One region of the Kineococcus terrestris genome, then DNA from elsewhere that is predicted to be linked to it. Evidence: riboswitches for the same ligand, from Rfam matches in the RefSeq annotation. Region 1 holds a riboswitch; each other region holds the start of a gene.
What was found. A riboswitch is a leader RNA that binds a small molecule or an ion and turns the genes downstream of it on or off. The one in region 1 is predicted to bind S-adenosylmethionine.
Positions count from the first base shown of each region.

Region 2: linked by a shared signal. The riboswitch ahead of AB8M62_RS04695 (putative leader peptide) and the one ahead of AB8M62_RS08545 (putative leader peptide) in region 1 are both predicted to bind S-adenosylmethionine.
Region 3: linked by a shared signal. The riboswitch ahead of AB8M62_RS03035 (methylenetetrahydrofolate reductase) and the one ahead of AB8M62_RS08545 (putative leader peptide) in region 1 are both predicted to bind S-adenosylmethionine.

Region 1 covers NZ_JBEUEI010000011.1:33,573-40,851, forward strand. The annotation lists gene AB8M62_RS08525 (LLM class flavin-dependent oxidoreductase) at 1-789, opposite strand, end outside; gene AB8M62_RS08530 (carbohydrate ABC transporter permease) at 830-1,648, opposite strand; gene AB8M62_RS08535 (carbohydrate ABC transporter permease) at 1,645-2,610, opposite strand; gene AB8M62_RS08540 (ABC transporter substrate-binding protein) at 2,607-4,013, opposite strand; gene AB8M62_RS08545 (putative leader peptide) at 4,118-4,219, opposite strand; SAM riboswitch class I at 4,225-4,321, opposite strand; gene AB8M62_RS08550 (Rne/Rng family ribonuclease) at 4,742-7,279, shown strand, end outside.
Region 2 covers NZ_JBEUEI010000005.1:24,813-32,091, forward strand. The annotation lists gene AB8M62_RS04660 (Gfo/Idh/MocA family protein) at 1-746, opposite strand, end outside; gene AB8M62_RS04665 (LacI family DNA-binding transcriptional regulator) at 884-1,846, shown strand; gene AB8M62_RS04670 (YchJ family protein) at 1,867-2,265, shown strand; gene AB8M62_RS04675 (baeRF2 domain-containing protein) at 2,369-3,526, shown strand; gene AB8M62_RS04680 (FMN-dependent NADH-azoreductase) at 3,583-4,215, shown strand; gene AB8M62_RS04685 (MarR family winged helix-turn-helix transcriptional regulator) at 4,238-4,549, opposite strand; gene AB8M62_RS04690 (hypothetical protein) at 4,546-5,001, opposite strand; SAM riboswitch class I at 5,133-5,222, shown strand; gene AB8M62_RS04695 (putative leader peptide) at 5,228-5,323, shown strand; gene AB8M62_RS04700 (O-acetylhomoserine aminocarboxypropyltransferase/cysteine synthase family protein) at 5,370-6,767, shown strand; gene AB8M62_RS04705 (LLM class flavin-dependent oxidoreductase) at 6,767-7,279, shown strand, end outside.
Region 3 covers NZ_JBEUEI010000003.1:80,348-87,626, forward strand. The annotation lists gene AB8M62_RS03010 (glycosyltransferase) at 1-4, shown strand, start outside; gene AB8M62_RS03015 (acyltransferase family protein) at 102-1,274, shown strand; gene AB8M62_RS03020 (monocarboxylic acid transporter) at 1,237-2,898, opposite strand; gene AB8M62_RS03025 (DUF485 domain-containing protein) at 2,895-3,275, opposite strand; gene AB8M62_RS03030 (DUF8692 domain-containing protein) at 3,414-4,025, opposite strand; SAM riboswitch class I at 4,276-4,367, shown strand; gene AB8M62_RS03035 (methylenetetrahydrofolate reductase) at 4,428-5,435, shown strand; gene metE (5-methyltetrahydropteroyltriglutamate--homocysteine S-methyltransferase) at 5,432-7,279, shown strand, end outside.

The DNA.
Region 1 (7,279 bases):
GGCGCGCAGGCGGTCCACCCACGGGCGCATGACCTCCGGGCGGGTGGCGGTGTTGAACACCGCTTCGCCGTGCCGGGCGGCGAAGGCGATGCCGCGCGGCGAGGCGCCGGCCTGGAAGATCACCGGGGTGCGCTGCGGCGACGGCGCGGTCAGGCCGATCCCGGGCACGTCGAAGAACTCCCCGTGGTGCCCGACCGGGTGCACCTTCGCCGGGTCGGTGAACACCCCGGCCTCCGCGTCGCGGACGACGGCGTCGTCCTCCCAGGAGCTCTCCCACAGCTTGTAGCAGACCTCCATGAACTCCTCGCCCAGCTCGTAGCGCTGGTCGTGGCGGACCTGCGTCTCCAGGCCGAGGTTGCGCGCCGCGCTCTCCAGGTAGGACGTGACGACGTTCCAGCCGACGCGGCCGTCCGTGTAGTGGTCGAGCGTGGCCATCCGGCGGGCGAACGCGTACGGCTTCTCGTAGGTCAGGGACACCGTGAGCCCGAACCCGAGGTGCTCGGTGACGGCGCCCATCGCCGAGACCGCCATCAGCGGGTCGCCCACCGGCACCTGCGCCGCCTCGCGCAGCGCCGTCTCCGGGCCGTCGCGGTACACGTCGTAGATCCCCAGGACGTCGGCGACGAACAGGGAGGTGAACCGCCCGCGCTCCAGCAGCTTCGCCAGGTCCGTCCAGTAGCGCAGGTCGTCGTAGCGGTGCGACTGGTCGTCGGGGTGGCGCCACAGCCCTGGCGACTGGTGCGCCACGCAGGTCATGTCGAAGGCGTTCAGGTGGATGCGGCGGGTCAACGTCGGCCTCCCGGGGACGGGGTCGGTGGAGCTTGCGGGGTCACTTCACGGCGCCGGCGGACAGGCCGCCGACGAGCCAGCGCTGCGCGACGACGGCCAGCACGTACATCGGCACGATGCCGACGAGCGAGGCCGCGGCCTGCTGGCCGAACTGCACGGTGCGGTCGCCCTGGAACAGCGACAGGCCGACCGTCAGGGTCTGGCTGCTGCTGCTGCTCGCGAACGAGACCGCGAACAGGAACTCGTTGTAGCTGAGGAACAGGCAGATGAGCAGGGCCGCCACCAGGCCGGGCGCCAGCAGCGGCAGCACGAGGCGGACCAGCCCGCCGGTGGTGCCCAGCCCGTCCACCCAGCCGGCCTCCTCGACCTCCAGCGGCACGCGGCGCACGAACCCGTCGAGCAGCCAGACGGCCACCGGCACGTTCGCCAGGCCGTTGACGAGGACCAGGCCGGTCACGCTGCTCGTCAGCCCGCCGGACTTCAGCAGGTAGTACAGCGGCAGGACCGCCACGACCGGCGGCGCGCAGTAGCTGGCCAGCAGCAGCGTCTGCAGCCGCTCCCCGCGCGCGCCCGCGCGGGCGGTGACGTACGCCGCGGGCACCGCGATGAGGCAGGTGACGAGCGTGGCGCCGACCGCGACGACCCAGGAGTTCGCGAGCATCGAGGCCAGGTCGACCGTCGCGAAGGCGGCCGGGTAGTTGTCCCGCACCAGCCGGGTGGGCAGCCAGCCGCCGTTGGCGATGTCGTCGACGCTGCGCAGCGACAGCGAGACGAGGAACAGCACCGGCACCAGCGCCACGAACGCCACCAGCGCCAGCACGAGCCGCAGACCGCTGCGGCGCAGCACCGCGGCGCTCACCGGTCCGCCTTCACGGCGCGGGCGCGCAGCAGCGTCACCGCGGTCGTCAGCAGGCCCACGAGCAGGGCGAAGACGAGGGTCTGCGCGGCGGCCACCCCGATCTCGTAGCTGCCGCGCATGCCGGTGCGGTAGATCTCGAAGCTCGTCACGACGGTCGACAGGCCGGGCCCGCCCTGGGTGACCACGGCGACGAGGTCGAACACCTTCAGCCCGACGACGAGCTCGACCAGGAGCACGCCGAGCACGCTGGGCAGGACCACCGGCCACACGACGTGCGTGAACGTGCGCACCCGGCCCGCGCCGTCCAGGGCCGCGGCCTCGCGCAGCTCCTCGTCCACGCCCAGCAGCGCCGCGAACACCACCAGCGTCACCAGCGGCGTCCACTGCCACACGTGCATCACGACGAGCGCGGCGAAGGCCCCGACGCTGTCGCCCAGCGGGTTCGCCCCCGGGAACCCGAGGGCGCTGAACACCCCGCCGAACGCGCCGCCGACGGGGGCGAGCATGAGCTTCCACGCCACGCCCACCATCACCGGCGGGGTCACGAGCGGCAGCAGCAGCACCGTGCCCACGACCCCGAACCGCCTGCCGCGCGCGTGCAGCAGCAGCGCCAGCGCGGTGCCCAGCGCGGTCGTCCCCAGCGCCGCCGCGACCGCGAACACGACCGAGCGCACGAGCGAGCCCGCGAACGCGACCGACCGCCACGCCTCGACGAAGTTCGCGACGCCGGTGAACCCCCGCAGCGGCCGCGCCAGCGAGGAGTCGGAGAACGCCAGCAGGACGACGAACACCGTGGGGTAGGCGAGCATGACGAGCAGCCCCAGCAGGCTGGGCGCGGCCAGCCAGCCCGGCACGTGACCGGGGCGGTGCCGCCCGGGGACCGCGCGCCGCGGGCGGCCGCGTCCGGGGGCGGTCCCGCGCCCCTGGCGCGGGACGCGGCGGACGTCGAGACCGCTGCTCATCCGAGCTCGCGCTCCCAGGTCTCCTGCGCGGTGCCCAGCGCCGTCTCGACGTCCTGGCTGCCCTGCATCGCCAGCGCGAGCTGGTCGACGAGGTCCTGCAGCAGCTTCGGCGCGCCCGCCTGGCGCGGCCAGGCCAGCGCGTCGCTGGTCAGGCCCTCGCGGATGACGTCGGTCGCGGCGCCCGCCGCCTCGGCGTACTCCGGCGACTCCAGCACGCTCGTGCGGGCCGGGTCGATGCCCGAGCCGGCGGTGGAGGCCAGCAGGAAGTTGCGCTCGCGGTCCGTCGCCCACTTCACGAAGGCCGCGGCGACCTCCGGCTGCCCCGACCCGCTCGACACCCCGAGGCCGAAGCCGGCCTCCAGCGCCGTGCGGGGCGTCGTGTTCGACCCGCCCACCGGCAGGGTGACGACGCCCCACTTGTCGACCACCTGCGAGCTCTCCGGGTCCTGCGCCTTCAGGCCCAGGTCGGTCCAGGTGTCGATCATGGCGCCCTGTCCGGCCAGGAAGGCGGAGTTGGCCTGGTCGAAGCCCGTCTGCAGGGGGGTGGGCAGCGCGTGCGGCTGCACGTCCACGAGGTGCTGCAGCGCGGCCACGGCCGCCTCGCTCGTCAGCGTGGGCCGGCCCGACTCGTCCACGAGGGTGCCGCCGTAGCCGGCGAGGCGGTTGACGAAGGAGCAGCCGAGGATCATCGGCACCTGCTGGGCCTGCACGACGGCGCCGTACACGCTGCCGCCGGAGTCCCGGGTGATCTTCGCGGCGGCCTCGTCGTACTCGTCCCACGTGGCGGGCGGTGCGACGCCGTACCGCTCGAACACCTCGGCGTTGTAGTAGAGGACGTGCGTGTCGCCGTCGAAGGGCAGGCCGTAGCGGCGCCCGTCCAGCAGCGTGTACGGGTCGTACACCGCGGGCAGGAAGTCGCCGGTGGCGATGTCCTCGTTGGCGCCGACCCAGTCCGTCAGGTCGACCAGCGCCTCGGCCTCCACCAGGTCGCCCAGGCCGAAGTAGAAGTAGTCGAAGACGTCGAACTCCCCGGCACCGCCCTGCACGTCGAGGACCTGCTGGCTCGTCAGCTGGTCGTAGGGGACCGCCGTGACGTCCAGCGTGCCGCCGAACTCCTCGGCGAAGGCGGGACCGAGCAGCTCGGTGAAGGCCAGCCGGTGCGGCTGGTTGACCATCAGCTTGATCGTGGCGCCGTCCAGGGCGGCGGCGGGCTCAGCGGCGAGGGCGCTGCTGCCCGAGGCGCCGCCGCAGGCGCTCAGGGAACCGGTCGCGGCCAGGCCGCCGAGGCCGAGGGCGCCGCCGAGCAGGCGGCGGCGGGAGGTGCGGGCGCGCAGGAGCGCGTCGACGGCGCGCGGCGGACGGGACTGGTGGGGCTCGTGGGGCGTGCGGGGCTGGTGGGACATGAACGAGGGCATGCGGGGTCTCCGGGGGTCGCGGACGCGGGTGTCCGTGCGGGGTGGTGGGACCGGGCGGTGGGAGCCCGGGAGGTGGCCGGTGCGGCCGGGGGTCAGGCCGCCGGCGGCCGACAGGTCGCCGAGCTCGTGCGGGCGAGGTCGACGTGCAGCCGCCGCACCAGCCGGGTGCGGGCGGACAGGGCTCCAGGGCGCACAGCTGCCTCCATCGTCCCTGGCGGGAGCACCTGCCGCGGGGGAGCCCGCGGTGGTTGCTGTGGCGTCGTCGAGCCAGGTCTCTCGGCCACTCTGGATGGGTGTGCGGCGAGCGTAGCGGACGGTGCGGCCGCGCGGGAGGACCCGCGGTGGACCGTTCCACCGGCCTGTCGGCGCGGTGGGGCGCGCGGCACGAGCTCCGGGCCGGTCCGCGGGCGCTGTGAGACACTGCACGCGGTCGTGCGTCCCCTCACACCGGGCGCCCGGCCCGCCGACGTGACCGACGCCCCACCGGGGAGTCCGGGCCGCGCCGGGGCCCGAGGGCCCGGCCGGCGCCCCGGGCCCGCGCGACGGGCGGCGAGCGCCGGTGACGCCCCGGCGGCCGCCGCGGACCGACCGCGAACCGCCGGGGTGGACGACTGGACTTCCGCCGGTCGGGACCGATCCCGCCCGGCGAGCCCGACGAGACGCCCGGGCGGTCGCAGGGGCACCGGTGTGGCGGCCGCCGCGGGCGACGGAGACCCGTGACGACGACCCCCGACGAGAACACCGACGGCGCTGCGGCGGCGGCGGGCGAGAGCACCACCGCCCCGGCCCGCCCCGCGCGCCGGCGCCGCGCCGCCAGCCGGCCCGCCGGCCCGCCCGTGCGCGCGGAGGACCCGGCGCCCGCGGACACCGCCGCGCCGCCGGCGCAGGCGCCCGCTGAGACGCCAGCTGAGACCCCGGCGGAGATCCCCGCGGTCACCGCGTCGCCAGCCGCGCAGGAGCCCGGTGACGCGCTCGCCGAGCCCGCGGAGCCCACCAGGCCCCGCCGGGCCCGCCGCACCCGCAAGACCGCCGTGGCCGCCGAGCCCACCGTGGAGCCAGCCGCCGAGCCCACCGCGGAGCCGGCCGTCGACCCGGCGAGCGACCAGGTCGCCGAGCCCGTCGCCGAGCCCGTCGCCGAGCCCGTCGCCGAGCCCGTCGCCGAGCCCGTCGCCGAGCCCGCGGCCCCGGCGCGGCCCCGCCGCCGTCGCGCCACGCGGGCGGCGGCCTCCCCCGAGCCCGTCGCCGAGGTGGCGCCCGAGCCCGAGCCCGCGCTCGCCGATGAGCCCGCCGCGGAGGCCGACGCCGAGCAGGCCGCCGCGGCCGTGCCGGAGACCCCTCCGCAGCCCGAGCCCGTCCCCGGGCCCGCCGCGCAGGAGGCCGCCCCGCAGCAGGCCGCCCCCCGCCTCTCGGCGCAGGAGCCCGCGCAGCAGCGCGACGAGCGCGCCGAGCGCGGTCGCGCCGCCGTCGACGACCTCATGGACGACCCTGTGCTGCTGCGCGCCGCCGGGTTCGCCCGCAGCGGCGGCAGCACCGGCGCCGACCGGGCCGCCGAGGCCGCGGCCCGCGCGACCGCCGTCTTCTTCCAGGCGCCCGACGTGGAGCAGCCGCGCCGCCGCCGGGCGTCGGCGCCCGCCGGTCCGCCCCGCCACCGCGACGAGCACGACGGCGGGGTGGCGCGCGGCTGGGACGACGCGGCCGAGCCCGCCGACGACCTGACCGAGGACCGGGAAGACGACCTGGCCGACGACCTGGCCGACGACCTGGCGGGGGACCTCGCCGGCGGTCGCGCGACCGGTGCGGACGACGAGGACGGTCCGGACGCGGCCGGTGACGACGACCGCGACGACGACCGCGACGACGAGGGGGACGACGACGGCGCCCCGCGCCGCCGCCGTCGCCGGGGTGGCCGGGGCCGGCGCAGCCGCGCCCGAGGTGACGACCGAGGTGACGACCGCGGCGAGGGCGAGGGCGAGGACGGCGACGGCGACGACGCGCGTCCCGCGGACGGCGCGGCCACCGGCGCCGACGACGAGGGCGCCGACGAGGACGCCGAGCGCGCGGGCGAGCGCGACGAGCGCGAGGACGCGGGGGAGTCGTCCTCCTCGCGCCGCCGCCGTCGCCGGCGCCGCCGCGGCGGCTCGGACGGCGACGAGCCGTCGCCGGACGACCCGCCGAACACGGTGGTGCGGGTGCGCGAGCCCCGCCGCTCCCGCGGCAGCGGCGGCGGCGGCACCGGCGAGGACGAGATCACCGCGCTGAAGGGCTCCACCCGCCTGGAGGCCAAGAAGCAGCGCCGCCGCGAGGGGCGCGAGCAGGGCCGCCGGCGCGCGATCCTCACCGAGGCGGAGTTCCTGGCCCGCCGCGAGAGCGTCGAGCGCGTCATGGTGGTGCGCGAGCGGGACGGCGTCACCCAGATCGGCGTCCTCGAGGACGGCATCCTCGTCGAGCACTACGGCGCCCGGAAGGCGCAGACGACCATGGTCGGCAACGTCTACCTCGGCCGGGTGCAGAACGTCCTGCCCGGCATGGAGGCGGCGTTCGTCGACCTCGGCCGGGGCCGCAACGCCGTCCTGTACGCGGGCGAGGTCAACTGGGACGCCGCGGGCCTGGAGGGTCAGCCGCGGCGCATCGAGGCGGCCCTGAAGTCCGGCGACAGCGTCCTCGTCCAGGTGACGAAGGACCCCGTCGGGCACAAGGGCGCCCGCCTGACCAGCCAGATCTCGCTGCCCGGCCGCTACCTGGTGTACGTGCCGCGCGGGTCGATGACCGGCATCTCCCGCAAGCTGCCCGACACCGAGCGCGCGCGCCTGAAGAAGGTCCTCAAGCAGGTGGTGCCCGAGGGCGCAGGCGTCATCGTGCGCACCGCCGCCGAGGGCGTCTCGGAGGAGGAGCTGGCCGCGGACGTGCGCCGGCTGCAGGCCACCTGGGAGGCGGTGCAGGAGAAGGCCGGCTCCAAGGGCGCCCCGCTGCTGCTGCACGGGGAGCCCGACCTGACCGTCCGGGTCGTGCGGGACGTCTTCAACGAGGACTTCTCCCGGCTCGTCGTCTCCGGCGAGGAGGCCTGGCGCACGGTGCACGGCTACGTCTCCGACGTGGCGCCCGACCTGCTGGACCGCCTGGAGCGCTGGGAGTCGGAGGCGGACGTGTTCGCCGAGACCCGCGTCGACGAGCAGCTGCAGAAGGCGCTGGGCCGCAAGGTGTGGCTGCCCTCGGGCGGCTCGCTGGTCATCGACCCGACCGAGGCCATGCACGTC
Region 2 (7,279 bases), on a different contig from region 1:
AGGGTGGCGCGCGAGCCCTGCAGCTCCAGGCGCACGTCGTGGCCGCCGCCGTTGTAGCGGGAGGCGCTGACGACGGCGAGCGTGCCGTCGTCGAGCGTGCACACGGCCAGGGCGGAGTCCACGTCGCCGACGGCGCCGATGGCCGGGTCGCCGTTGTTGCTGCCGCGCGCGGACACCTCGACGACCTCGCGGCCGGTGATCCAGCGGATGACGTCGAAGTCGTGGACGCTGCAGTCGCGGAACAGCCCGCCGGAGGTGGCGATGAAGGCGACCGGCGGCGGGGTGACGTCGCAGGTCACGGCCCGGACGGCGTGCAGCCAGCCGAGCTCCCCGGCGGCGTGGGCGCGCTTGGCCTCCAGGTACCCGGCGTCGTAGCGGCGCTGGTGGCCGATGCGCACGACGCCGCCGCGGGCGGCGACCCGCTCCAGGACCGGCAGGGACAGGGCGACGTCGGGCGCGACGGGCTTCTCGCACAGCACGGGCACGCCGGCGTCGACGCCGGCGAGGATCAGCTCGGGGTGCTGGGCGGTGCCGGTGGCCACGACCAGCCCGTCGATCCCCGCGGCGAGCAGGGCGGCGGCGTCGGGCGCGGCGTCGCAGCCGAGCTCGTCGGCCACCGCGCGGGCCCGGTCGGCGTCCACGTCGGCCACCGTCAGGCGCCCCACGCCGGGCGTGGTGACGAGGTTGCGCGCGTGCATCACGCCGATGCGGCCGACACCGGCGAGGCCGAGGTGCAGGTCGGACACGGATCCTCCTGAGTCGTCGTCGAGTCGTTGGACCGGTCCAACGCAGGTACGGTCCGGTCCGGGAGGCCCCGGTGTCAAGCCGGTGCCGCGGACGAGGTGGAGGAGGTGAGCGGGTGGGCCGTCCGACGATCCGCAGCGTGGCAGCTCGCGCCGGGGTGTCCAAGTCGCTCGTCTCGCTCGTGCTGCAGGGCTCCCCGCGCGTCAGCGAGGAGCGCCGCCGCGCCGTCCTGCGGGCCGTCGAGGACCTCGGCTACCGCCCCGACCCGGCCGCCCGCAGCCTCGCCGAGCGCCGCACCCGCACCGTCGGCCTCGTCGTCGACGACCTGCGCAACCCGTGGTTCGTCGACCTGCTCGACGGTCTGCGCCCCGTGCTGGCCGCCGCCGACCTGCGCCCCGTCCTCGCCGACAGCCACCGCGAGCCGGACGCCGCCCGCACCCTGGCGCTGCTGCGCGTGGACGGCCTCGTCGTCGTCGGCACGCCCTCGGACCCCGCGGCCGTCGACGAGGTCGCCGCCAGCGTGCCGACCGTCCTGGCCGGCACCCGCGAGGTGGTCACCGCCCCCGCCGACCTCGTCGCCGACGACGGGGAGGCCGGGGTCGCCGCCGCCGTGGACCACCTGCTGGCGCTGGGCCACCGCCACCTCGGGCACGTCGCGGGCTCCGGGGCCGTCGGCCGGCTGCGCCGCGACGCCTTCACCGCGCGGGTGCGCGCGGCCGGTGCGCGCGCCGACGTCGTCGAGGCCGACATGACCGAGGAGGCCGGCTACCGCGCCGGGCGCGAGCTCCTCGCGCGCGCCGAGCGGCCCACCGCCGTCCTGGCCGCCAACGACCTGTCGGCCGTGGGCGTGCTCGCGGCCGCCGACGCGGCGGGGCTGTCCGTGCCCGGCGACGTGTCGGTCGCCGGCTACGACGACACCTCGCTGGCCCGGCTGCGGGCGGTGTCGCTGACCAGCGTGGACAACGCCGCCCGCACGGTCGGCGCCCTGGCCGGGGAGCTGCTGCTGGCCCGCACGGCGGACCCGGCGCGCCCGTCCTCCACCCGGCTGGTGCCGCCGCGGCTGGTGGTGCGCCGCAGCACCGCGCCCCCGCCCGCGCGCTGACGGACCGGGAGGATGGGCGGGTGCCCGACGCCCCGAGCGGTCCCTGCCCGTGCTCCTCCGGCGAGGCGTACCCCGCCTGCTGCGGCCGCTGGCACGCCGGTGAGCCCGCGCCCACCGCGGAGGCCCTGATGCGCTCGCGGTACACGGCGTTCGTCCTGCGCGACGCGTCGTACCTGCTCACGACGTGGGACCCGGCGACCCGCCCGGACGACCTGGAGCTGGACGACGACGTGCGCTGGCTGCGCCTGCTCGTGCTGGGCACCACGGGCGGCGGCCCGTTCGACGACGAGGGGACCGTCGCGTTCGAGGCGCACCACCGCCGCGGCGGCGAGCGCGCGGTGCTGCGCGAGGACTCGGAGTTCCGGCGGGCGCGCGACCCGCGACACGGCCGGGTCTGGCGCTACGTCGGCCCGCGGTGAACGATCGGGGGACCAGGTGCTGCCCCGACGACGAGGCGTGAAGCTCCTCGCCGATGGGTAGGTCCCTGGTGACCCACCGTGATCTCGCGAGGGAGGCACCACCGTGAAGCTGGACTGGCTCAAGCCCGTCGCCGTCGACCCCGGACCCCACGTCGCCGTCTACGCCGACGTCTCGCGCAACAACGAGACGGGCGCGCACGAGATCGACCTGCGCTGGCGCGACGCGCGCGACGGGCTGAGCGCCCAGGGCGCCCCGTCCGCCGCGCTGGAGGCCCTGGACGAGGTGGCCGGGGAGCCGGTCGAGGTGGGCGGGCGCGTGGGCCGGGCGCTGGTCGCCTCCGCGCAGGGGGTGGAGCTTGACGTCCTGCTGCCGGACCCGCCGCTGCGCGACGAGGCCACCACCGGCCCGGTCGCGCACCTCATGCCGCTGGTGCGCTCGCTGGCCGACGACGTGCGCTACGTGCTCGTCGAGCTGGACCGCGCCGGCGCCGACATCACCGTCAGCCGCTCCGACAGCCCGCGCGGCGGGGAGAAGCGCACGGTGGAGGGCGGCCACGACGTCCTGCACAAGGTCCCCGGCGGGGGGTGGTCGGCGCTGCGCTACCAGCGCCGCGTGGAGGACAGCTGGGACCACAACGCCGGCGCGGTCGCCGACGCGCTGGCGGACCTGGTGCGCACCGAGCACCCCGAGGTCGTCCTGCTCACCGGGGACGTCAAGGCCGCGGCGGCGCTGCGCGACAAGGCGGCCAAGCCGGTGCTGGAGCTGCTGGCCGAGGTCCCGGGCGGCAGCCGGCACGCGGGCGCGAAGGAGGACGCGTTCGCGGCCGCGGTCGCGCAGGCGCTGGAGGTGGTCCGCCGCCGCCGCCGCGACGCGCTCGTCGACGAGTTCGAGCAGGAGATCGGCCGCACCCGCTCCGGGCAGGGCCCGGACGGCACCGGCGGCGCGGGCCGCGCGGTGGAGGGGATGCGCGCGGTGGTCGGGGCGCTGAGCCGCGGGCAGGTGCGCACCCTGCTGCTGCGCGACGACCCGTCCTCGGACCTGCGGCTGTGGATCGGCGACGACCCGACGCAGGTCGCCACGACCGCCGAGGACCTGCGGGCGATGGGCGTGGGCGACCCGCTGGAGGTGCGCGCGGACGCGGCCCTGCTGCGCGCGCTGGCCGCCACGGACGCCGAGATCGAGCTGGTCGCCGAGCGCCCGGTCATGGACGGCGGCGTCGGCGCGGTCCTGCGCTACGCCGACCCGTCGACGGCCGGCTGAGCGGGCGGGCCGAGCGCCCCGGCGGAGGGGGCGGGGGCGGTCGGTAGCGTGCGCGCATGCCGCACCTGCTGCACCTCGACTCCTCCGCCGACCTGACCTCCTCGCGCTCGCGGGCGCTGACCGCGGAGTTCGCCCGCGCCTGGGCGGCGCGCGGGGAGGGGTTCACGACGACGTACCGGGACCTGCACCGCGACCCGCTGCCGCACCTGGCGGACTCCGAGCTGCACTGGACGCCGGCGGACCGCCGCCCGGGCGCGCAGGTCCCCGCGGACGCCGAGGCGCTGCAGCGCACGATCGTCGAGGAGCTGCTGGCCGCGGACGTCCTGCTGGTGGGGGCGCCGCTGTACAACTACACGGTCCCCTCGACGCTGAAGGTCTGGTTGGACAACGTCCACGTGCCGGGCCTGCTGACGGGGGCGGGCACGCAGCCGCTGGCGGGCCGCAGGGCCGTCGTGGTCAGCAGCCGCGGCGCCGTCTACGACGCGGGCACGCCCACCGAGACGTGGGACCACGGCGTGCCCGTCCTGCGGATCATCCTGGGCGAGGCGTTCGGGATGGACGTGGAGGTGGTGCAGACGAGCATCACGCTGGCCCACCGGGTGCCGGACCTGGCCGCCCACGCCGAGCGCAGCGACGGGGAGTTCGCGGCGGCCCGCGAGCGCCTGGCGGAGCTGGGCGCGACCCTCTGAGGCGGCCGCCGGGCCGGCGGCGTCAGCGCGGCTCGGCGGGGACGTCGACCGCGCTCGCGGCGACGATCTCCTGCAGCGCGGCGACGTGGTCGCGGTAGGCCCGCTGGCCCCGGCGGGTCAGGGACAGCCAGACCCGCCGCGAGTCGCCGCCGTGCCGGCTCTGGCCGACGTACCCGGCCTCGACGAGGGCGGCGACCTGCTTGCTCAGCGCCGACGGGCTGAGGTCGAGGTGCTCCTTGACCACCGACAGCTCCAGCGTGGTGCCGGCCGCGAGCAGGGCGCAGATGCGCAGGCGGTGCGCGGGGTGGATGACGGGGTCCAGCGCCGCGCTCACGCGGTCCCGCCCGTGCTCGCGCGGGGGCGCCCGGTGGTGCGGCGGTGCACGACACCGGCGACGAGGTAGCAGGCGGCGGCCGCGACGGCGAGGGCGAGGACGGGCCAGGCCGCGGTGGTCGCGTCGGCGACGACGAGGGCGGCCAGGACGCACGCGCCGGAGGCGAGGACGAGGGCGACGAACAGCCGGCTGGTGGGCACGGTCCAGGGGGTGCCCATCCGGTACCCGGCGGCGACGTTGACGCCCAGCACGGTGAGGCCGATCGCCAGGAAGACGGGGTTGCGGTCGTCCCGGAGCAGCGCGGTCGCCGCCATGGCCCCGAGCAGCAGCGCGTTGACGGGGTAGATCCACGTGGGCCAGGGGGTGTCGCGCACGGCGCGCTGGGCCCGCTGGACGTCGGCGAGCGCGGCGCGGGCCTCGGCGGCGTCGGGGGTGCGGTCGATGCTTTCCATGCTGGCAACCATCGCAGGTGTTTTCCGCGGTGGCAACCGTTGAGCAGGTGGAAACCACCGGGTGCTGCGCCGTCCGGGTGAGTCCGCGTGAAGCGGTTGACAAGCGGTGACGCCACGTCGTCTCCTGGACGTTCCCATCCAGAGCGGCCGAGAGACTTGGCTCGACGACGCCGCAGCAACCGCCCCCCGGGGACCGGTGCTTCCGCCAAGACCGATGGAGGACACCGTGGAGAGCACCACGCCCCCGGCCACCGGCGCGCCCCTGACGCGGCGCCGGCACGTCGACCTCGTGCGCACGGCCGGCGGGACCTGTCGGGCCTGACCAGGCCCCCGTCCCGTCCCCGCCGCGCACCCCGAGAGGTCTCGTCATGCCCGCACGCCCCGACCAGCCCGCTCCGCGCCCGTGGGGCTTCGCCACCGAGCAGGTCCACGCCGGTGCCGAGCCCGACGACGTCCACGGCGCCCGGATCCCGCCCGTCCACCTGACCGCCGGGTTCGTCTTCCGCGACTTCGAGGACGCCCGCGCCCGCTTCGCCGGTGACGACGACGGCTACGTCTACTCGCGCCTGGCCAACCCGACCCTGACCGCGGTCGAGCGGCGGGTCGCCCGCCTGGAGGGCGGGCGCGACGCGCTGCTCGTCGGCAGCGGCCAGGCCGCCGTCACCGTCGCCCTGCTGGGCCTGCTCGGCGCCGGCGACCACCTGCTGTCCGCGGCCAGCGTCTACGAGGGCTCGCGCGGGCTGTTCCGCGAGAACTTCGCGCGGATGGGCGTCGCGGTCGACTTCGTGCCGACCGCCGCCGACGGCGGCACCGACCTGGACGCCTGGCGCCGCCTGCTGCGGCCCACGACGCGCGCGGTGTTCCTGGAGTCGATCCCCAACCCCAAGAACGACGTGCCCGACCTGCGCGCGGTGGCCGACCTCGCCCACGCGCACGGGATCCCCGTCGTCGTCGACAACACGCTGGCCACCCCGTACCTGCTGCGCCCGCTGGAGCACGGCGCGGACGTCGTCGTGCACTCGGCCAGCAAGTTCCTCGCCGGGCACGGCGCCGCCCTCGGCGGCGCCGTCGTGGTGGGGGAGGGCTTCGACTGGGCGGCCGGCGGGCGCTACCCGCACCTGGTGGACCGCTCGTCCGGGCGCAGCTGGGTGGACCGGTACGGCCCGCGCGCCTACGCCGAGCACGTGCGGCAGGTCGTCGCCGCCCGGCTGGGCCCGACGCTGTCGCCCGTCAACGCGTTCCTGCTCCAGCAGGGCCTGGAGACGCTGTCGCTGCGGGTGTCCCGGCACGTGGCCACCGCGCTGACGCTGGCGCGCTGGCTGGAGCAGCAGCCGGAGGTCGTCGCCGTCGACCACGCCGGCCTGGCCTCCAGCCCCTCCCACGCGCTCGCGCAGCGCTACCTGCCGCGCGGCGCCGGGTCGGTGTTCGGCGTGACGGTGGCCGGCGGGGAGGCCGGCGCGCGCGCCTTCGTCGACGCCGTGCGGCTGTTCACCCGCATGTCGCACCTGGGCGACGTGCGCTCCCTCGTCCTGCACCCGGCCTCGACCTCGCACGCGCACCGCAGCCCGGCCGAGCGCGCGGCCGCCGGCATCTGGCCGGGCCTGCTGCGCCTGTCGATCGGGCTGGAGGAGCCGGAGGACCTGCTGGCGGACCTGCGCCTGGCGCTGGACGCGGTGCGGAACGCGGTGGCCGGTTCCGAGGTGGCGCCGACGCCGGGGCCGGTGGGCGCCGCGGTGCCCGCCCTCGTGGCGGCGGGGGTCCTCTGATGGCGCGGCTGCAGCACCTGGGCTGGTTCTTCTCCCGCGGCTTCGGCCCGCAGGGCTGGGGCCACCCCCACCACGGCTGGGGCGACGACTGGACGCGCCCGGACCTGTACGTGCGGGCCGTGCAGGAGCTGGAGCAGGCCGGTCTGGACCTCGTCGTGTGCGAGGACGCCGTCTCGCTGGGCGACCCGCGCACGCTCGACCTGCGGGTGCGCGCCGCCTACGGCGGTCCCAAGCACGACCCGCTGCTGCTGGCGCCGTACCTGTTCGCCGCGACCCGGCACATCGGCGTCGTCCCGACCGTCAACGCCGGGATCACCCCGCCGTACCTGGCGGCCCGGCAGGCCGCCACCCTCCAGCACCTGTCCGCGGGCCGGTTCGGGATCAACCTCGTCACCGACTCCGGCTCGGCCCGCCACGTCGGCCTGGAACCCGTCCCGCACGGCGTCGCCTACGACCGCGCGACCGAGTGGATCGACGTGGTCCGCGAGCTGTGGCGCAGCTGGGACGACGGC
Region 3 (7,279 bases), on a different contig from region 1:
CTGAGCGCCCAGCTCGGGTCTTTGACACCCGGTGAGCGGTCGGCACAGACTGCGACCACTCGACGGCGAGCGTCCCGCCCGCCACCCCCGAGGAGCACCTCGTGCCGACCACCCCCCTCATCGGCGCCGACCGGCCCGCGCTCGCCCGCGGCCGCGACCCGCGCGTGGAGACGCTGCGGGGCCTGGCCTGCGTCCTGCTCGTGGCCTACCACGTGCGCGGGGGCACCCCCGCCGACGGCCTGCAGCTGGCCGCGGACGACCCGTGGTCGCGGGCGGTCTCGGCGTTCGACCACCTGCGGATGCCGCTGTTCACGTTCCTGTCCGGCGTGGTCTACGCGCACCGGCCCGTGCGCGAGGGGCTGGGGCGCTTCGTGCGCGGCAAGGCCCGCCGCCTGCTCGTGCCGATGCTCGTGGTGGGCACGGCGTTCGCGCTGTTCCGCGAGGCACTCTTCGCGGCCGGTGCCGCCAACAGCGGGGCGGGGACGCCCTGGTACCTGTGGCACGTCGTGCCGGTGGCGCACTTCTGGTTCCTCGAGGCCGTCTTCTGGATCTTCGTGCTGGTCGGCGTCCTCGACGTGGCGGGGCGCCTGGCCCGCCCGGCCGTCGTGGCCGCGCTCGTCGTCGCGGCCGTGGCCGCCGACGTGCTCGTGCCGTTCGGGGTGGACCCGCTGGGGCTGCGCAGCGCCCTGTTCCTGCTGCCGTTCTTCCTCACCGGCCTGGCCGCGCAGCGGTTCGCCTTCACCAGCGCCCCGCGCGCCGTGCGCGCCGGGGTCGTCGCCGCCGCGCTCGCCCTGTCGGCGTGGGTGCTGCTGGGACTGCTCGGGGTCGTCGCCCCGGTGCCCTCGCGGCGCGACCCGGTCGGCGCCGCGCTGAGCATCAGCGCCTGCCTGGCGCTGCTGCTCGTGCCGTGGCGGGTCCGTCCGCTCGTGGCGCTGGGCGCGTTCTCCTTCACGATCTACACCACGCACGTGTTCGGGACGTCGGCCGCCCGCGTGCTCCTGGAGCGCCTGGGCGTGGAGTCGGTGCCGCTGCACCTGCTGCTGGGCGTCCTGGCCGGGCTGGCCGTCGGCGTCCTCGTCGAGCTGACCGCCCGCCGCTGGGCGCTGACCCGCACCCTCGTCCTGGGCCAGCGCCGGCGCCCGGGCCCCGGTGGTGGGACGGCAGCGGGGCGGGTGCCCGACGGCACCCGCCCCGCTGACCGGCCGGCCCCGCCTGGCGACGGGGCCGGTGACGGCGTCAGTGCTGGACGGCCTTCTCCGCCCCGGCGCCGGTGAGGGAGCGCACCTCCATCTCGGCGGCGCGCTTCTCGTTGCCGCGCTCCTTGCCCAGCACCGAGCCCAGCCAGCCCAGGAAGAAGGCCAGCGGGATCGTCACCAGGCCCGGGTTCTCCAGCGGGAACCACGAGAAGTCCACCGAGGTGTCCCGGATCACCGACAGGCTCGCCCCGGTGTTCGGGTCGACCTTGCCGGAGACGACGGGGGAGAACGCGATGAGCACCAGGCAGGAGATCAGCCCGCCGTAGATGCTCCACATCGCCCCGCGGGTGGTGAAGCCCTTCCAGAACAGCGAGTAGATGATCGTCGGCAGGTTCGCGCTCGCCGCGACCGCGAAGGCCAGGGCGACGAGGAACGCCACGTTCTGCCCCTGCGCGAAGATGCCGCCGACGATGGCGACGGCGCCGATGACGACGACGGTCAGCCGCGCCACCCGCACCTCCCCGTCGGGGTCGACCTGCCCCTTCTTCAGCACGCTGGCGTAGATGTCGTGCGCGAAGGAGGCGCTCGCGGTGATCGCCAGGCCGGCGACGACGGCGAGGATCGTCGCGAACGCGACGGCCGCGATGATCCCCAGCAGGATCGTGCCGCCCAGCTCGAACGCCAGCAGCGGTGCCGCCGAGTTGACGCCGCCGGGCGCCGCCCGGATGACCTCGGCGCCCACGATCGCGCCGGCGCCGTAGCCGATGACGAGCGTGAACAGGTAGAAGACGCCGATGATCCAGATGGCCCACACGACGCTGCGGCGGGCCTCCTTGGACGAGGGCACCGTGTAGAAGCGCATGAGGACGTGCGGCAGGCCCGCGGTGCCGAACACCAGCGCCAGCGACAGCGACAGGAAGTTCAGCTTGGAGACCTCGCTGGCGCCGTACTGCGCACCCGGCCCGATGAGCGCCTCACCGGCCGAGCCGGGGGCGGCCACGGCCGCGCCGAGCAGGTCGGACAGGTTGAAGCCGTAGCGGCTGAGCACCCACACCGTCATGATCCCGGCGCCGGTGACCAGCAGGCACGCCTTGATGATCTGCACCCAGGTGGTGCCCTTCATGCCGCCGACGAGCACGTACAGGATCATCAGCGTGCCGACGACGGCGATGACGACGTTCTGCCCGGCGCGCGAGTCGATGCCCAGCAGCAGCGAGACCAGCCCGCCCGCGCCGGCCATCTGCGCCAGCAGGTAGAAGAAGGACACCGCCAGCGTCGAGATCGCCGCGGCCGTGCGCACGGGCCGCTCGCGCAGCCGGAAGCTGAGGACGTCGGCCATCGTGAAGCGGCCGGTGTTGCGCAGCAGCTCGGCGACCAGCAGCAGCGCCACCAGCCAGGCGACGAGGAAGCCGATCGAGTACAGGAACCCGTCGTAGCCGTACAGGGCGATGGCGCCGGCGATGCCCAGGAAGCTGGCGGCCGACAGGTAGTCGCCGGCGATGGCGACGCCGTTCTGCCGGCCGGTGAAGGCGCGCCCGCCGGCGTAGAAGTCGGCGGCCGTGCGGTTGTTCTTGCTGGCCCGCAGCACCACCGTCAGCGTGACGGCGACGAACGCGCCGAAGATGGCGATGTTGACCCAGGGGTTGCCGATGTCGGTCCCCGCGGCCGCCGCGGTGGACAGGCCCGTCGTCAGAGCGCTCACCGGACCCCCTCGACGCGCTGGCGCAGCTCCTCGGCCGCCGGGTCGAACCTCTTGTTCGCCCAGCGCACGTACACGGTGGTGATGGCGAACGTCATGACGAACTGGCTCAGCCCGAGCAGCAGCCCGATCGTGATGTTGCTGTCGCCCAGGCGCGTGCTCATGAAGCCGTGCGCGTAGTCGGCCAGCAGGACGTACAGCAGGTACCAGAACAGGAAGAGCGCGGTCAGGGGGAAGACGACGCGGCGGAAGCGCCGTCGCAGCGCGGCGAACTCGGGGGAGTCCTGGACCTCCTGGTAGGGCGTGCGCCCGTCCAGGGGCCCGGACCCGCCGGGCGGTTCGCCGGCCGGCCCGGACCGGCCGTGGTCGGTCGTGCTCACGGTGACCTCCTCGTCAGCGCCGGGACCCCGAGCCCCGGCTGTGAGGGCGCCGACGGTAGCTCGACGTCGAGACTCCCGGCCACCGAACGCGCCGAGAGGGCTTCCGGAAGACGTGCCCGTGCGCTCGCGCGAGACCCCTCAGCGGGCGGCGGGCGCCGTCGCGCGGCGCAGCTCGCGGGCGCTGACCGCGGTGAACCACGCCGTCCAGCACAGGACGGCGGCCAGCTTGCTGGCCTCCTCGTGCACCAGCAGGGACACGTCCAGCACGTCCACGAGCACCGAGTGCGCGAACCAGGCGCCAGCGGCGACGAGCAGCAGGCCGGTCAGCTCCCGCGCCCAGGAGCCGAGGAAGGTGAGGGCCCACACCGCCGCGGCGAGGCCCAGCGCGGCCATCGTCGCCTCCTCGGGCACCCCCTGCCACGCCAGCACGCCGTCGTGGAACATGAACAGGTCGTCCACGCCCATGGCCAGGGAGACCAGCCCGCCCCACAGGAGCAGGGAGGTGCGCCGGCGCGGCGCCCGGCCCCGCAGGACGAGGCCCGTCAGGACGCCCGCCGTCGCGGCGGCGAACCAGCCCAGCGCGCCGAGGTAGGTCACCCACCCGGCGTAGAACGTGAGCGGGTCCCCGGCGCGCGCCACCGCGAGGACGTCGCGCACCGCGACCCCGTACCACTCGGGCTCCAGCCCGATCACCACGGTCAGCGCCGCAGCGGCCGCGACGCTCGCCGCCACGACCGAGCCGACGAGCACCGCCTCCCCGTGCCCGCGGGCGGGCGCGACGGAGAGCTGAGCAGGGCCCTGGTCCTCCGCTCGGTGGCTGATCGGTGAACGCCGGGTGACCATCCGATGACTATGGCAGGTCCGCGCGAGACCCCGGCGCTCGGCGCGGGGGGCTGCGCGCCCGGCCGGCACCTCACCCGCCCGGGCGATCGAGCCCGCCCCGCGCACGGCCGACACGAAGGGTGTTGAAGCGCGGGCCCCGTGCCCCTAGCATCGACGCAGCCCATCCAGAGCGGTCGAGAGTCCTGGCTCCGTGACGCCGCAGCAACCCCCCGAGCCCGGGCGAGGGTGCTAACGCCAGGCCGATGGAGTTCAGATGTCGATGTCACGCACCCCCGCCACCCCCGCCTGCGCCGGCGCCCGGGCCCGGCGGTGAGCCTCGCCCCGCGCCTGCGGGGGACGGACCGGCCCACGGTCAGCTTCGAGCTGTACCCGCCGCGCTCGGCGGCGGGCGTGGACGCCGTGCACCGCACCGTGGCCGAGCTGTCCGCCGTCCTGCCGGACTTCTTCTCCGTCACCTACGGGGCCTCCGGCGCCACCCGCGGGCCCAGCGCCGACCTGGTGCGGCACGTGCTGGCCAGCACCCCGGTGCCCGTCCTGGCGCACCTGACCTGCGTGGGCGCCTCCCGCCGCGAGGTCGTCGAGCTGGCCACGGCGTTCTTCGACGCCGGGGTGCGCGACGTCCTCGCCCTGCGCGGGGACCCGCCGGCCGGGCAGGAGGACTGGCGCCCGCACCCCGACGGCGTCCACCGCGCCTGCGACCTCGTCGAGCTGCTGCAGGTCGCCGACCGGCGCCACCTCGCCCAGCGCGGCGGCGCCCGCCCCGTGGACGAGCAACCGCTGAGCATCGCCGTGGCGGCCTTCCCCTCCGGCGGGCCGGACGACCTGGCGGCCCTGCGCGCCAAGCAGGACGCCGGCGCCCACTTCGCCGTCGCGCAGGTCTGCTACCGCGCGAGCGAGTACGCCGACCACCTGGCGCGCGCCCGCGCCGCCGGGATCACGATCCCCGTGCTGCCGGGCGTCGTGCCCACCACCGACCCGGCCCGGCTGCTGCGCCTGCAGCAGCTGACCGGCGTGCCCGTGCCCCGCGAGCTGCTCGCCGTCCTGGAGACGGCGCAGGAGTCCGGGGACACCGCCCGCCGCCGCGCCGGCACCGCCTGGGGGGCGCGGCTGGTCCGCGAGCTCCTCGACGCCGGCGCGCCCGGCGTGCACGTCTACACCTTCAACTCCCACGACCACGCGCTGGACCTGCTCGAGGGCGCCCACCTCGACACGCGGACCCCGACGGTCCCGCCGGCGGCCGGACGGCCGCAGGCCGGCAGCTCCCCGGAGGCACCCCTCCCCGAACCCGCCGCGCAGCCGGCTGGAGGCACCGCATGAGCACCACCGACCACCCCACCACCGGACGCACCACCGCCTCGGCGCCGTGGGGCGCCACCGTCCTCGGCTACCCCCGCACCGGCCCGCGCCGCGAGGCGAAGAAGGCCCTGGAGGCCCTGTGGGCCGGGCGCGCCGACGTCGCCGCCACCGAGGAGGCCCTGGCCGCGGTGCGCGCGCGCACCCTGCGCCGCCTGAACGCCCTGGGCCTGCACGCGCACGACGCGTCCATCCCCTCGGCCGCCTCCAGCTACGACCACGTCCTCGACGCGGCCGTCACCCTCGGGGCCGTCCCGCCGCGCTTCGCCGACGTCGTCGGCCCCGACGGCCGCGTGGACGTCGCCGGGCGCTCCACCATCGCCCGCGGGCGCGGCGCCGACGCACCGCTGGAGATGACGAAGTGGTTCGACACGAACTACCACTACCTCGTCCCCGAGATCGGCCCGGACACCGCGTTCCGCTTCGCCGACGACAGCAGCGTGCGGGAGTTCTCCGAGGCGCTGGCCGACGGGTTCCTCACCCGGCCCGTCCTCGTCGGGCCGCTGACGTTCCTGCTGCTGTCCAAGCCCGTCGACGGCGCGCCCGCCGGGTTCCGGCCCCTGGACCGCCTGGACGACCTGCTGCCCGCGTACGCGGACCTGCTCGCCGCGCACGCGGCCGCCGGCGCGACGTGGGTGCAGCTGGACGAGCCCGCCCTCGTCAGCGACTCGGCCACCGCGGGGGTGGCGGACCTGCCGGGCCTGGTGCGCCGCACCTACGAGCGGCTGGTCGCGCTGCCGCAGCGCCCGCAGCTGCTGGTGGCCGCCCCGTACGGGGACCTGGGCGAGCTGCTGGAGCCGCTGGCCCGCACCGGCGTGGAGGGGATCGGCCTCGACCTCGTGCGCGGCCGGCTGCCGGAGGTCGACGCGGACGCCGGGCTGCGCGAGGCGCTGCGCGGCACGCTCGTCGTCGGCGGGGTCGTGGACGGGCGCAACGTGTGGGCCGGCGACCTGCCGCGCGCCCTGGCGTCGCTGCGCGCGCTGGAGGGGAGCGCGGCGCACGTCGCGGCGGGCACGTCGACGTCGCTGCTGCACGTCCCGCACGACGTGGCCGACGAGCCGCAGCTGGACGAGCGGCTGCGCAGCTGGCTGGCCTTCGCCGACCAGAAGGTCGCCGAGGTCGTCGTCCTGGGCCGCGCGCTGCGCGACGAGGCGTCGGTCGCCGACGCGCTCGCCGCCAGCGCCCGCGTGCGCGCCGACCGGGCCGGCGCCCCCGGCGTCGTGCGCCCGGAGGTCCGCGAGCGCCTGGCCGCCCTGACCCCGGAGGCGTTCCGCCGCAGCGACTACGCGGTGCGCCGCTCCGCGCAGGAGGAGGTCCTGGGCCTGCCGCTGCTGCCCACCACGAGCATCGGCTCGTTCCCGCAGACCCGCGAGATCCGCGCCGCCCGCGCCGCCCACGCGCGCGGGGAGCTGAGCACGCAGGCGTACGAGGAGTTCCTGCGCGCCGAGGTCGACCGCGTCGTGGCGCTGCAGGAGGACCTCGGCTTCGACGTCCTCGTGCACGGCGAGCCCGAGCGCAACGACATGGTCCAGTACTTCGCCGAGCACCTGGACGGGTTCGCCGTCACCCGCAACGGGTGGGTGCAGTCCTACGGCTCGCGCTGCGTGCGCCCGCCGATCCTGTTCGGCGACGTGGTCCGCCCCGAGCCGATCACCGTGCGCTGGGCCCAGCACGCGCAGTCGCGGACCGCGAAGCCCGTCAAGGGGATGCTCACCGGCCCGGTGACGATCCTGGCGTGGTCGTTCGTGCGCGACGACCAGCCGCTGGGCGAGACCGCCCGGCAGGTGGCGCTGGCGCTGCGCGACGAG